Regions from separate parts of the Anaerotignum propionicum DSM 1682 genome, predicted to be linked through region 3. Evidence: riboswitches for the same ligand, from Rfam matches in the RefSeq annotation. Region 3 holds a riboswitch; each other region holds the start of a gene.
What was found. A riboswitch is a leader RNA that binds a small molecule or an ion and turns the genes downstream of it on or off. The one in region 3 is predicted to bind thiamine pyrophosphate.
Positions count from the first base shown of each region.

Region 1: another riboswitch for thiamine pyrophosphate. It lies ahead of thiM (hydroxyethylthiazole kinase); the one in region 3 lies ahead of thiW (energy coupling factor transporter S component ThiW).
Region 2: another riboswitch for thiamine pyrophosphate. It lies ahead of tenA (thiaminase II); the one in region 3 lies ahead of thiW (energy coupling factor transporter S component ThiW).

Region 1 is NZ_CP014223.1:134,585-138,812, reverse strand. Features, by position in the region: gene CPRO_RS00620 (GntR family transcriptional regulator) at 1-388, shown strand, start outside; gene thiE (thiamine phosphate synthase) at 613-1,254, opposite strand; gene thiM (hydroxyethylthiazole kinase) at 1,238-2,068, opposite strand; TPP riboswitch at 2,327-2,433, opposite strand; gene CPRO_RS00605 (recombinase family protein) at 2,480-3,394, opposite strand; gene CPRO_RS00600 (hypothetical protein) at 3,769-4,038, opposite strand; gene CPRO_RS00595 (S8 family serine peptidase) at 4,116-4,228, shown strand, end outside.
Region 2 is NZ_CP014223.1:86,330-90,557, reverse strand. Features, by position in the region: gene CPRO_RS00415 (ABC transporter permease) at 1-369, opposite strand, end outside; gene CPRO_RS00410 (ABC transporter ATP-binding protein) at 366-1,121, opposite strand; gene tenA (thiaminase II) at 1,138-1,803, opposite strand; TPP riboswitch at 2,012-2,120, opposite strand; gene CPRO_RS00400 (threonine/serine exporter family protein) at 2,365-3,120, shown strand; gene CPRO_RS00395 (threonine/serine exporter family protein) at 3,133-3,594, shown strand; gene recR (recombination mediator RecR) at 3,855-4,228, opposite strand, start outside.
Region 3 is NZ_CP014223.1:3,019,273-3,023,500, forward strand. Features, by position in the region: gene CPRO_RS14250 (LCP family protein) at 1-130, opposite strand, end outside; gene thiD (bifunctional hydroxymethylpyrimidine kinase/phosphomethylpyrimidine kinase) at 616-1,431, opposite strand; gene thiW (energy coupling factor transporter S component ThiW) at 1,451-1,939, opposite strand; TPP riboswitch at 2,078-2,184, opposite strand; gene CPRO_RS14265 (glycerophosphodiester phosphodiesterase family protein) at 2,243-3,436, opposite strand; gene CPRO_RS14270 (DUF1292 domain-containing protein) at 3,573-3,893, opposite strand; gene CPRO_RS14275 (DEAD/DEAH box helicase) at 4,070-4,228, opposite strand, start outside.

The DNA.
Region 1 (4,228 bases), 240 kb from region 3:
CTATAATGATAGTCTGCGTCAGCAGCTGGTTGATAACCTTGAAGCACAAAAAAAATTTGTTCAGGCTAGTGAATCCTCTCTTCATCCGGAAAGATATTTTTCTATGGATCTAGAATTTCACACGCTATTTCTAACTGCGTCGGGAAATCAAAAGGCCGTTGATGTTTTCATCAACTTACAGCCCTTTACCTACGCAACGGGTACATACCTGAATCAGCCCCATTATCGGGACTGCGAATGCGTTGCTGAGCATGAGGAGATATTGAAAGCGGCCTTTGCTGCAGATTTGGATGGGTTAAATCGTGCAGTGAAAACCCACATCGAAAATTCCAGACGTGCTTTACAGCTAATTTTTAAGGTTAATCAAATGGTTTTAGCAAATGAATAAAAATTTGTATTAAATCTTCTGCTGTAAAAAACAAAAGGCCGTACAATAAGATGTCTCTTATGTGCGACCTTTCTTCATTATATATATGTTAATTTCATAACATACTATTAACCAAGCATTGTTACAACTTTGTCTGCCTCACCGCGTTCCTTTTTCTTAGACTAAAAGGTCACTCTTTTACCACAGTTTCTTTTTCAGAATTTTGGTCACGATAAATCATCTTCTTATGCTTTTACAACACTTTCCAAATTCTGTTTCATTTCTGATGTGGCTTTTCGAATATCCTCTGCCGCAAATATTGCTGAAACCACAGCAACACCGTCAATGCCCGTTCCCCCAAGCTCCGCCACATTATGATTGCTGATTCCGCCAATGGCAACAACGGGTATCTCCACCGCCGCGCAAATCGCCTTTAGCTCCTCAAAGGTTACATCCGCAGCATCCAATTTGGTAGAGGTCTGAAACATAGCCCCAACGCCCAAATAGTCAGCACCTCTCTCTTGGGCAAGAAGAGCTTCCTCCACAGTACGGGTGGATACACCGATGATTTTATCCTTTCCCAACTTTTCACGAACACTGCCAGCCTCCATATCACTCTGCCCCACATGGATACCATCAGCATTAACGGCTAAAGCCACCTCAATATTATCATTAATCACGAAAGGAACGTTATATTTTTTACAAACTTTTTTCACTTCCTGAGCCTGCTCCAGAAACTCCTCAAAAGAAGCGTCTTTTTCCCTAAGTTGCACAAAGGTAGCACCGCCCAGCAAAGCTTTCTCCACATCCTCTGCAAGCTTTCTTCCATGTAACCAAGCGCGGTCAGTTACTGCATATAATAACAAGCTTTCACGATCTAACTTCAATTTTCATTCCCTCCTCTAAAATCTCATCAGTCAGATTACTCATTGCATCAATAATATAGGTGCGATAGGATGAGGTACCATTTAATTTTGATTCCTTTAATCTTTTCAATGCGATTTCACCGCAAAGCCCCATTGCCACTACCGCTGCTGCTGCAGCATCCAATAAATGATTGGAATTTGCCACACAGTACGCTGCTACTACACCGCTGAGCATACAACCAGTCCCCGTTATTTTGGACATCAAAGGATTCCCGTTACGAATTGCATATGCCTTTTCGCCATCAGCAACAATATCAATTGCCCCAGTCATTGCAATCACTGCACCTGTTTTCCCACTGAGCAGTTTGGCAAACTGAACCATCTCATCCAAATTCTCCTCTGTTACACGATCAGCAATGTCCGCATCTACTCCTTTAGTTGTGCCTTCTTTACTCCAAAGAGCCTTCAGCTCCGAAACATTCCCTCGTATTACAGAAAACCGCACCTCTTCCAAAAGACGGATTGCCGTATCCGTACGTAATTTCGATGCACCGGCACCTACAGGGTCCAAAACAGTAACATGTCCCAGCTCATTGGCTCTTTTCCCTGCTAAAAGCATTGATTCAATGGTACGGGCATTTAACGTACCAATATTGATATTTAGGCCTCCGCAAATACTTGTAATTTCTGCCGCTTCCCCTGCGTCATCTGCCATAATAGGAGAACCACCACAAGCCAATAAAATATTAGCTACGTCATTTACTGTAACGTAGTTGGTGATATTATGCACAAGTGGCATAGTTTCCCTTACATTCTGAATTAAATTCTTCTCCATCGCTATTCCTCCTAAAAAATTCATCGGATTTTCCAGTGGAACCCTTCGTAAAATTGATTATGGTTTTATTGATAACGGACAGTGCTGGGAAAGATATTTTTTCCGTAGAAAATTCCCAAAATAGGCTTTGTCATACCAAGAAAACAGGGCATCTCAATACCTCTTGGTTTTATAAAACCTCTGTTTTCCCTATGTACTTAAATTCAATTTATTCACACCCATATGTCCGTTAAAAAAAGACACTCCCCACGGGAGTGTCTTCATAAACGAAGTATGTCCCTACGTTGGCATTATCCAAATCAGGTTTACGGTCGAAGTATCGGTACTTCCTCTCAGCCTGCCTACAAGCTCCCATTTTCAAATAACGGAATTGCTTCCTATTTTTTAGAATATCACAGGGGTATCCCGTTGTCAAACGCTTTGTTTTCCTCGTCTATTTTTCAACAATTTTTTCTGAACTTTTACAAAAACCTTCTCGCTTATAATCGGTTCATGAGTATTTTTCACAATAATCCAGCTTTCCTTGGGAAGCTCCATGGTTTTTTTGGATTTATAACTAATTTTTTGTTCTCTCCCCTGCACCATATGTCCCAGATAAACAGGGTTTTTTAATATTTTTCTTACTGTGCCAGCCCCCCATTGATTACAAGCTTCTCTACCTAAATCCTGACCCCTTTTTTGCTTTCCCTGAGAGGGAGTGGGGATATTTTCAAGGGTCAACTGATCCGCTATTTTTTTGCAGGATAACCCAGACAAATACAACTTTGCTATATATCGCACCACATTGGCTTCCGCCTCCAAAACAACCAAATGATGGCGGTCGGAAGCATCCTTTTCATAACCATAGGGTGCATAATTACCCAGAAACTGCCCCAATTCCATTTTTCTTCTAAGTACAGAGCGAATATTTTCTGAAAGCTCCTCACAATACCATTCATTTACTAAGCTGTTAATTTGCCTAGCCTTTTTATTCTCTTTTTTTGATGTATCAACTCCATCCACTACCGTAACAAAACGGATACCCCACAAGGGAAAGCGTTCATGCAAATAGATCTCCGCCGTAGCCGCACTGCGGGTAAAGCGTGATTGGGTTTTACAGAGGATTATCTCAAACTTCTTATTCTTCGCATCCTGAATCAAGCGGCAAAAGGCTGGGCGATCCTCCCGTAAGCCTGAATAATCCTCGTCCTCATAAACATCGTAAATTTCCCAGCCATTTTTTTGGGCATAAGCAATGAGCAGTATCCGTTGGTTTCTTATGCTTTCGCTTTCTTCCCCCGTTCCATCCTCTACGGAGAGACGGCAATATAAGGCTGCCTTGGGCATCACTCCGCCCCCTCAATCTTTCTTACTATCAATATATACCCTATGGGTATTCACATATCCCAAAAAATATAGAATTTAACTGGAGTAAACGCAACTTAAGGTAACAGTTACTCTTTTTAAAACTATGGATATGCCTCTGGCAATGGGCAAGGGAATCAGGCAAACATTATTACGAATAAAACCCTGCCGTTTCATTCTTAATCATTGGAAACTATGCGAAAAAAAGATTTTATATTTACAAATAGGTCTATATAACCCCTAAAGACAGGTAAGTGCCATCTGTTAATAGCTTGTAGCAAATAATAAAACACCCGCAGCAAAATGCTGCGGGAAGAAATTTTCTTATAGCGAAATATTTATTATTTTTCAACTCTTTAATCCAAATCTTTAAATATATACTTGTTACAGTTTGGACAGCAGCTATCTTCGGCAATCTTCTTTCTGCTATTGAGTGACTTTTTACAATGGGGACACTTATAATACTTGGTTTCCAAAACAAACGTAAACACTGCCAACGCAACTGCGAAAAAATAATTATGCAAAAAAACAAAACTCATGGCGGCAACGGCTAATAATAAGATATAAATTTTTTGAAATCTTTTATAATTTGCCAATAACGTCTGTCCCTTTTCAGATATTTTCACAAAAGTCCCCCCAATTTTAAATTTCTTTTCTCCTTTATTTTATCCCAACTAAGATATAAAAGCAACAGAAAAGATACGTGACCCATGTCACGGGTATCGCCTGTGGCAGTGGTACCCTTTCCAACGGCCGCTACAGGGGAATTGCACCTGAGGCTTATATTATTTCCCTAAAAATTCTTGACAGCAACGG
Region 2 (4,228 bases), 190 kb from region 3:
AATTGTGACCAAAACCTTACTCCAAATAGAATATCCAAACCATAGGATAAACAAAGGTGCGATGGCCGTAGTGGGTATGGTCTGGGACGCCACAATCACGGGATATAGTGCCTTTTCCAGCTTTGGGTTCCAATCCATAGCGATGGCCAGCAATAACCCAAGAACTACGGAAATTAGAAGTCCAAGAGCAGTAATTCCCATGGTTGCAGGCAAATGCACCGTAAACAGAGGCACTCTCAGCTCCCAAAGGCGTACTAAAATACCTGTAGGCGAGGGTAATATGTAAGCCGCATCAATTCCCATGGCAACACCTTGCCAAAGCATTAATAAAATCAGCACCAACAGCGCAGAAGGCATGTTTTTTTTCATAAGCTCACACTCCTTCTCAGCTTTCCAATGAGACTTTCTTTTAATTCTACAATCTCCGCCTTTTTCAAATCCTCACGATTTCTGGGATAGTCCAAGGGTACTTCAATGCATTCCATTTCCGTAAATGGTCTGGAATCCTGTATGATATAAACTCTCTTTGCCAAAAAAATGGCCTCCTCCACATCATGGGTGATAAACAAAATCGTTTTATGATAATGCACCCACTGCTGTAACAACCACTCCTGCATTTCTACTCTTGTGAGGTAATCCAGCGCGCTAAAGGGCTCATCCAACAAAAGCATATCTGCCCCTGAAAGGAGGGTTCTTGCGAAAGCCGCTCTCTGCTTCATTCCCCCCGATAAATCCTTAGGAAATTTTTTGGCATACTCCAGCAACCCAACCTGAGCCAAAACCTTCTCTGTCCTTCTGCCCTGCTCTTCTACAGATACCTTTGCAAGCTCCATGGGAAGGCAGACATTTTTCTCAATACTGCGCCATGGGAAAAGCAAGTCTTTTTGGGGCATAAAGGCACTATAGTTCTTTATGGTTTCAATCGGTCTTTCGTCTACCAAAATTTTTCCTTCGTCGGGTTTTTCTAGTCCATTTATCAAACGAAAAATGGTGCTTTTTCCACATCCACTGGCGCCGATGATTGCCACCAACTCACCATTTTCCACTTGGAAAGACAATTTCTCCATCATTCCCAACTCATCCTCTGGATATCGAAAGGATACTCCTTCAAACCGCAGCATCACGCCACACTCCTTTTTAGTCCCCCATGTTCATATGGTAGGCCATCTCCCAAAAATCTCTTTCGTATCGGCAACAATTTAAAAATATTTCTTTTAAATATGCTTCCTTTTTTGCAGAAATATCTGCTCCAAATTCATTCACAGCGTCTATAATTTCTTCCACACCACGAACGTATTCCTCGGATGAATAGCCTCTGACCCATTCACCATAAAGGGGATGCTCCATAGCACCGGGGATATTTTTGTGATGCTCTCCTATCATTTGATAGCTCCATGCGCAGGATAATACCGCTGCTAGTACATCCAAAATATCTCCCTTAAAAGCAACCTCCAGCATATAAGAGGTATAGGACTGATTGGCCAATGCCGTTTTTGTTTTGGCAACCTCCTCCTCGGTAATGCCCAAACGATTCATATAAATCTTATGTACATCCATTTCTCCATCCAGCGTGTCATGCACCATACAGGCAAAACGGCGCATAAGCCCTTCATCTTCAGCCTTTACAACACCCAAAGCAAAAACCTTTGCATATTGCAGTAAATAGCGGTAATCCTGCACCATATAAAAGCGGAAACGGTCCTCCCGCAAAGTGCCTTCTCCTAACTCCTTTACAAAGGGCTGTTCCAAATATCCATTCCAAATATATTTAACTTCTTCATACAACCTATCTGTTAATTTCATTTCCCTCCACCTTTCTAGTTCATTTTTGCAGGGCAAAGCCTATTCTTGCTTTTTCATCTGCCCTGCCATTGCATTACCTTGGTTCTTAAGGCTTACAAAAATCAATTTATCCATTGTTTGAGATTATCCGTCATCCTCCAATTGGATGAAAAGACTCCGATTTACAAAATAAAAAAAGTCTCTCCCCAATTGGGAAAGACCTTGCGCTTTCAAATATAAATTGCTTCCCTCCGTTGGTTCTAACCACATCAAGTTCAAAGGGTTGGAAAACGAATTCCTCTCAGCTTCAACGAATCAAAGCACCCCCAGCCTTATTTATTCAGTTGTATTGTACCAGTATAGTATAAATTTACAATCTTGTAAATAAAATTATCTTCGGTTTTGAAAAATAAGCAAAACGAAAGATTTGGAAAAGCTATTATTTTGCAAAACAGCCGAAAATTTGGTCTAAAAAAGCCTTTTATTTTCTTCCGTCGCCCGATTGAATATTGCATATAAATCCGTTATACTTTAGGCTGTATACAAAAAGATTACTCCCCCTTTACGAAAAGAGGTATTTATATGATGGATGATAATTTACTTTTAAAATTTGCTTTGGATGCGGGAGAGCTTATGCTTGCCAGCGGTGGCGAGACCCATCGGGTGCAGGATACTATGCATCGTATCTTATCGGTCAGTCACTCCACAGGAGTGGAGGCTCTGGCAATGAGCACGTTTTTGATTGTCAGCATCCCAAGTAAAAAATCAGGCTCTCTTACCTTAACCCGAGGGGTATATAATCGTTCTGTAAACTTTGGAAAAATTTGCTCTGTCAATGAAATCTCAAGAGCCTTTGTTTCAAGGCAGATTACCTTGAAGGAAGCAGCGAAACGGTTAGAAAAAATCAGTCATACCTCTGCCTATCGCCCAATTTCCCGTATTATCAGCTCTGGTGTTGCCTGCGGGGGGTTCACTCTGGTTTTAAATGGCAAATTGATTGACGCCCTAGCCGCCTTTTTGTTTGGTATTCTCATTGGTATTTTAATCAATCATAGCGGAAAAACAAAATTGCCCAGTTTTTTCACCTGTCTCATTGGCGGGTTTATTGCCGGGGCGGGTTCCGTTATTTTTCAAAGATTCGTACCCTCAGCGGGAACAGATATGATTATTATTGGCAGCATCATGCCTATGCTGCCCGGCATGACAATGACCAACAGCATTCGGGACATCATGGAAGGACACTATATCAGCGGCACCTCCAAGATGGCAGAAGCTTTATTGATTGCCTTCGCCATTGCCGGAGGCGTTGGCTTTGGCATCACCACAATGGGGCACTAAGGAGGAGAAAAAATGGCGTTTCATATTATATTATTCCAAAGCTTTATGTCCTTTTGCGCTTGTGTTGCCTTTTCCGTTGTTTTTAATGCACCAAAAAAGGAATTGGTTTACTGCGGTATCTCAGGTTTTCTGGGGTGGTTTTTCTATGCTGTCCTATCGGTATACATCAGTCCTACTATGGCCACCTTGGTTTCCTCTGCATTGGTTACGGCGTTCTCTCGTTTTGCCTCCTATCACAGGCAAGCGCCCTCTACCTTATATCATATTCCAGGGATCATGCCCATGGTTCCCGGTACTGTGGTCTACAACACCATGGCTACAGCCTTAGGGGGTATGATTTTGGAAACCTATTCTAACATTTTACTAGGATTAAAGCTGGCGGGAGCCATTGGAGCTGGGTCAATCTTAATTTTGGCGCTACCCTACTCCTTTTTTGAGATTATTCCAAGACGAAAAAAGAAGGTCAAGGCATAACTAAGGTCAAGACCTCGAACTTCCAGAAGATATAAAGGCCAAGACCCCGAGGGCTTTGCCCTCGAACTCCTACAAGGGTTTCACCCTTGACCCATTATTTAAGGGGCAGACGATGTCTGCCCTTTTGTTCTTTAAAATTAAATAATATTATTACTTTATTTTTAAAAAAAGAAAAAACCGCATGTATATGCGGTTTTTATAAACTTTTTGGTCTTGCTTTTTTCAAAAAGCAAGTGGGGTTTGGGGCAAAGCCCAAGGTCTTACAACTCACGCCTACCCTCTAAAGCACGGGATAGGGTAATTTCATCAACATACTCTAAGTCTCCGCCTACGGGTACGCCGTTGGCAATTCTGGTAACCATAACGCCTAAAGGCTTTAAAAGCTTGCTGATGTACATGGCAGTAGCCTCCCCCTCCACATTGGGGTTTGTAGCAAGAATAACCTCTCTCACCGTATCATCCATGCGGGTAACAAGCTCCTTAATGCGGATATCCTGAGGCGTCACCCCTGTCATAGGCGAAATTGCTCCATGCAAAACATGGTATACTCCATGGAACTCCTTGGTACGCTCGTAAGCCGCCATATCCCGTGGATCCTCTACAACCATAATCACACTGTGGTCTCTTTTTAAAT
Region 3 (4,228 bases):
CTACGCTTTGGCGGTTTAATCCTCCAACCATGTACATGAAAATTCCGTACAAAATTGCCAATACCCCGCAAAGTCCCATCAAGGTAAACAATAATGTTTTAAAATACAACCTCCATAATTTCTTATCCATAAGGGGAAAAACGTCCTTTCTACAAAAATCGTCACAGTCGTTTTTTCATTATATTCCTCTATGGGAAAAAAAACAATGAAAATTCTATTAATACGCCTATTGGTAACAAATAACACTTAGGGCGTGGCTTTTGTTCAGCCACGCCCTTATTTCCCCCAAAGAGAAAATGTGTAATGATTTAAATTGTAAAAGACAAATCCTATGTTATAATTTAGATACATTCATTTTAGCGAGGTAATCCTATGACCAGAGAAAAAATAAAATCAGTACTACTCCTTACAACAATTGCAATACTACTTGTCACCAAATTTATGGAGCACAAAAGCATAACCATCGCTTTACCTATCACAGACATAGCCATGGTAATATTGATCGTACTAACCCTGTTAAAAAATAATAGGTAATAAAAGAAGATGCTTCGGTTTATCAGATATCTTCTATGCCTATTTTTCAATTGCCTTTTTCCCTATGCCTTACACACTTTTTCAGTCTTTCACTTCGTCCCAAATCCCCGCTTTGTTGTACAGCTCATAAAAGTGGTTTGTTGGGCCCACACCCTTGCCGATTTCTAAGCTATGTTCAATTGCCACGGTAATATATTTTTTGGCAGTCTCCACTGCCTCCTCAACACTTTTCCCCTTCGCCAAATTTGCTGCAATGGCAGAGGATAAGGTACAACCTGTGCCATGAGTATTTTTCGTTTCAATACGGTCTGAATGTAACAGAGTAATTTTTTCTCCATCAAACAATAAATCTGTGGCATCGTACTCTAAGTGACCACCTTTGATTAATACATTTTTTGCCCCCATGGCAAAAATTTTTCTTGCCGCCACCTCCATAGAGGATAAATCGTCAATTTTCATGCCTGTAATTACCTCTGCCTCGGGAAGGTTTGGTGTTACCACATAGGCCAAGGGAATCAAACGCTGAATCAACGTATCCTTCGCTTCGGGTTGCATCAAATCAAAGCCGCTTTTCGAAATCATAACAGGGTCAACCACAATATTTTTTGCTTGGTGCTCCAGTAGTTTGTCGGCAATGGCATGAATGGTCTCAATTTGAGATACCATCCCTATTTTCACAGCACTCACAGCGATATCAGAATAAATAGCATCTATCTGCCCCCGAATAATCTCAGGGGTAATGTCCTGGCAGCCAAAAACCCCTTGGGTATTCTGCACCGTCACCGCTGTAATGACACTCATGCCATAGGTTCCTAAAGCCGAAAAAGTTTTCAAATCTGCCTGTATGCCTGCGCCCCCACAAGTATCCGAGCCTGCTATTGTTAAAACGTGCTTCATTCTATCAACCTCCAAAAGATTAAGATGTTTTTGAGACTGTCTTTACAAAATAAGCGGATTGCAATAGTAAAACTGCCACTATACTACCCCCGAAGGAGCTTAGTAAAAAAGCAGGAACGTAAGCCAATGCACCTACTGCTTTTCCCATAGTAAAAATAGCAATGGGTACTGCCAAAAGTCCGCCTAAAACCCCTGTACCAAATACTTCTGCCACCGCCGTTAAATAATTGTTTTTGGTTAATTTATATATGTATCCTGCCAATAGTGCCCCAACCATGCTGCCCGGGAATGCCAATAAAGATCCTGTTCCCATAAAATTTCTGAGCAAGGAAATACAAAAAGCATTTACCACACCATAAGCAGGGCCTAAGAGGACAGCAGCCAAAATATTCAGCGTATGCTGAATAGGGAAGCACTTAGAGGCCCCAACAGGTATGTAAATCAAGTTCCCTGCCAGTACACCAATGGCGATAAACATTGCTGAAATTGTAAGCTTTCTTGTTTTCATGATAGATTCTCTCCTTTTTATAGTGTGACCAAGGGTTTCTATCCCGATACAAGACTTTCCCATCCAGAAAGCGTCCCGAGAAAACAAGGTATTTTTCATAAAAAAGCGCAGCCACGATTTCTCGTTTGCTGCGCCTGATTTTGAAGTATAACGCTTCCCTACGCTGGTATAATCCAGATCAGGTAGAAAGGGTAACAAGCTGCTTGCTTGATTCTCAGCCGAACACGGCACCCCCAGCAAAAATATGATTCGTTTCCATTACAAAGTAGCACGTTTTACACCCCTTGTCAAGGGTATCCTTCTTTATGTACCCAAGCCCAAAAGTTGAGTCATTGCGGTCAAAGGCACATACACCTCACCATCCACCAAAATAGGATAGATTTTTGTTTCATTATTATTATAGAATAAACGGAACTTTGTTTTTTCCATAATTAAATTTCCACTGTAATTCATCAGAAGTTCATTTCCCAAAGATGAAAATGACCTTCCTGAGGTTAGATTCAGATTACCATTTTGCCTATCCAACTGTACATCAAATTTCTTCCCAAGGGTTGCAAGTTGACGTAAAGGTACATAGTCCTCGTTGAAAATTTTAAGGGTATCTAAAGTAACTTCCCCATTTCCCAAGGTGACAATTTTATTCTCCACCTTTCGGCTATCGGAAAGGCCAATCCACTTTAATTCATAAGGTTTGATGCGGTCGGTATAAATTCCGTCTACCTCCAAAGCCAATAAATCTTGAAACTGCTTATAACGGTTAATGGTATGGGCATAAACTTTGATTCCCTTTGCATGAAGGGTATCAATCACGTCCTTTGTGACACGGGCATTCTCAATGGTTACTGTGCCAATACCCTTTGCTTCGCAAAATTCTGCAATTTTGGGATAATCGGGATAATAATTTAAATAGAGTGTATAAATCCATTCTTGGAAAGGATAAATCTCCTTCACCCAATCATACATTTCTTCGTTATAAATCTGGGGAATAATCCGATTCAAAATTTGAGGCTGTTCCATAGCCTCCGCAATTTGCTTCAAATCCTTAAATTGCTTTTCCACAGTGGCCTTATCTGTATCCTTTGTGTCTGTAATTAAATAAACATCTGGATATTCCACCATTAAGCTTAATACATCCACAGCGGTCAGCGGTGTCTGGTCAAAGCAAATTTTACTGCTTTGAAACGTATTTCGATCCATCACTAAGGGTGCCTTCGCCTCCTGTTCCAAGCGGTAATAAGAGCCATCAGCTTCAAAATCATGGCGGGCAACCAAAACTCCGTCAGAAGTATAGGTAAAGTCTACTTCCATGGCACGAAATCCACTTCCCCACGACTCCAAAAAGGCTTCCTTTGCATTTGTTTCAATTTTACCTCGGGATTCACCCAACGCGTGGGCAACCAAAGGGTTTCCATCCTGCCATCCTGCAAATGCCGTCAAGGAAAAAGCAGAACTCAATATTGCTCCCAGCGTTGCCAACACCATTCTTTTTGCAAACATTTTATTACCTCCTAGTAAAGACGATGGGAGTATTTTTTTATAAAAAATATCAAAATATCTCCCTTCGTGCTAAATTTCAGATAAAGTCTAGGGTGCCGGCTAAGCCGACACCCCTTCTGAGGAATTTTATCTCATTTTATTCTTCGTCTTCGTCCTCAAATAAGTCATTAAATGCGGCAGAAACCTTGTCGAACAATTCATCTTCTTCGATGACCTCCAACTCGATCTCTTCACCAACTTCTTTGTATTCGTACAGTAATACGGTTTCATCTTCCAAAGGCATTAAGGCAATAAACTGCTTGTCCTCCACACCTTCAACCTCAAATACACCCAGAATGCCGCATTCCAATTCAGTATCATCATCCAATGTTAAAAACATTGTTTCCAATCCCATTTCTTCGTGTTCGTGGTCATGTTCGTGATCGCATCCACATCCGCATCCGCATTTGTCACTCATATTCAGTACCTCCTCAAATAAATCTTTTTTCCTATCTATCATACCCTATTCTAGGCGTTAGAACAATTATTTTTTTTGGTTTTGTAATTTATTTTTAGCTTTTTCTGCCTGTTTTTTTGCTTTTTTTGCAAAAAAACCTAATTCCTCTTTTTCAGGCTCTTTTTTATCCTTCCCTTTCACTGTTTCCTTATGCGTAACTTTAGTCTCTTTTTTCGGCTTGTCCGCCCAAACAACAGCTCTTTCGCCAAATTCCTCATCTTTGGTTTTTTTGTTTTTTGTGGTTTGTCTAAATCTTTTTTGGTCATAGTACTGTCAACCAATTTGCCAAAGGCCAT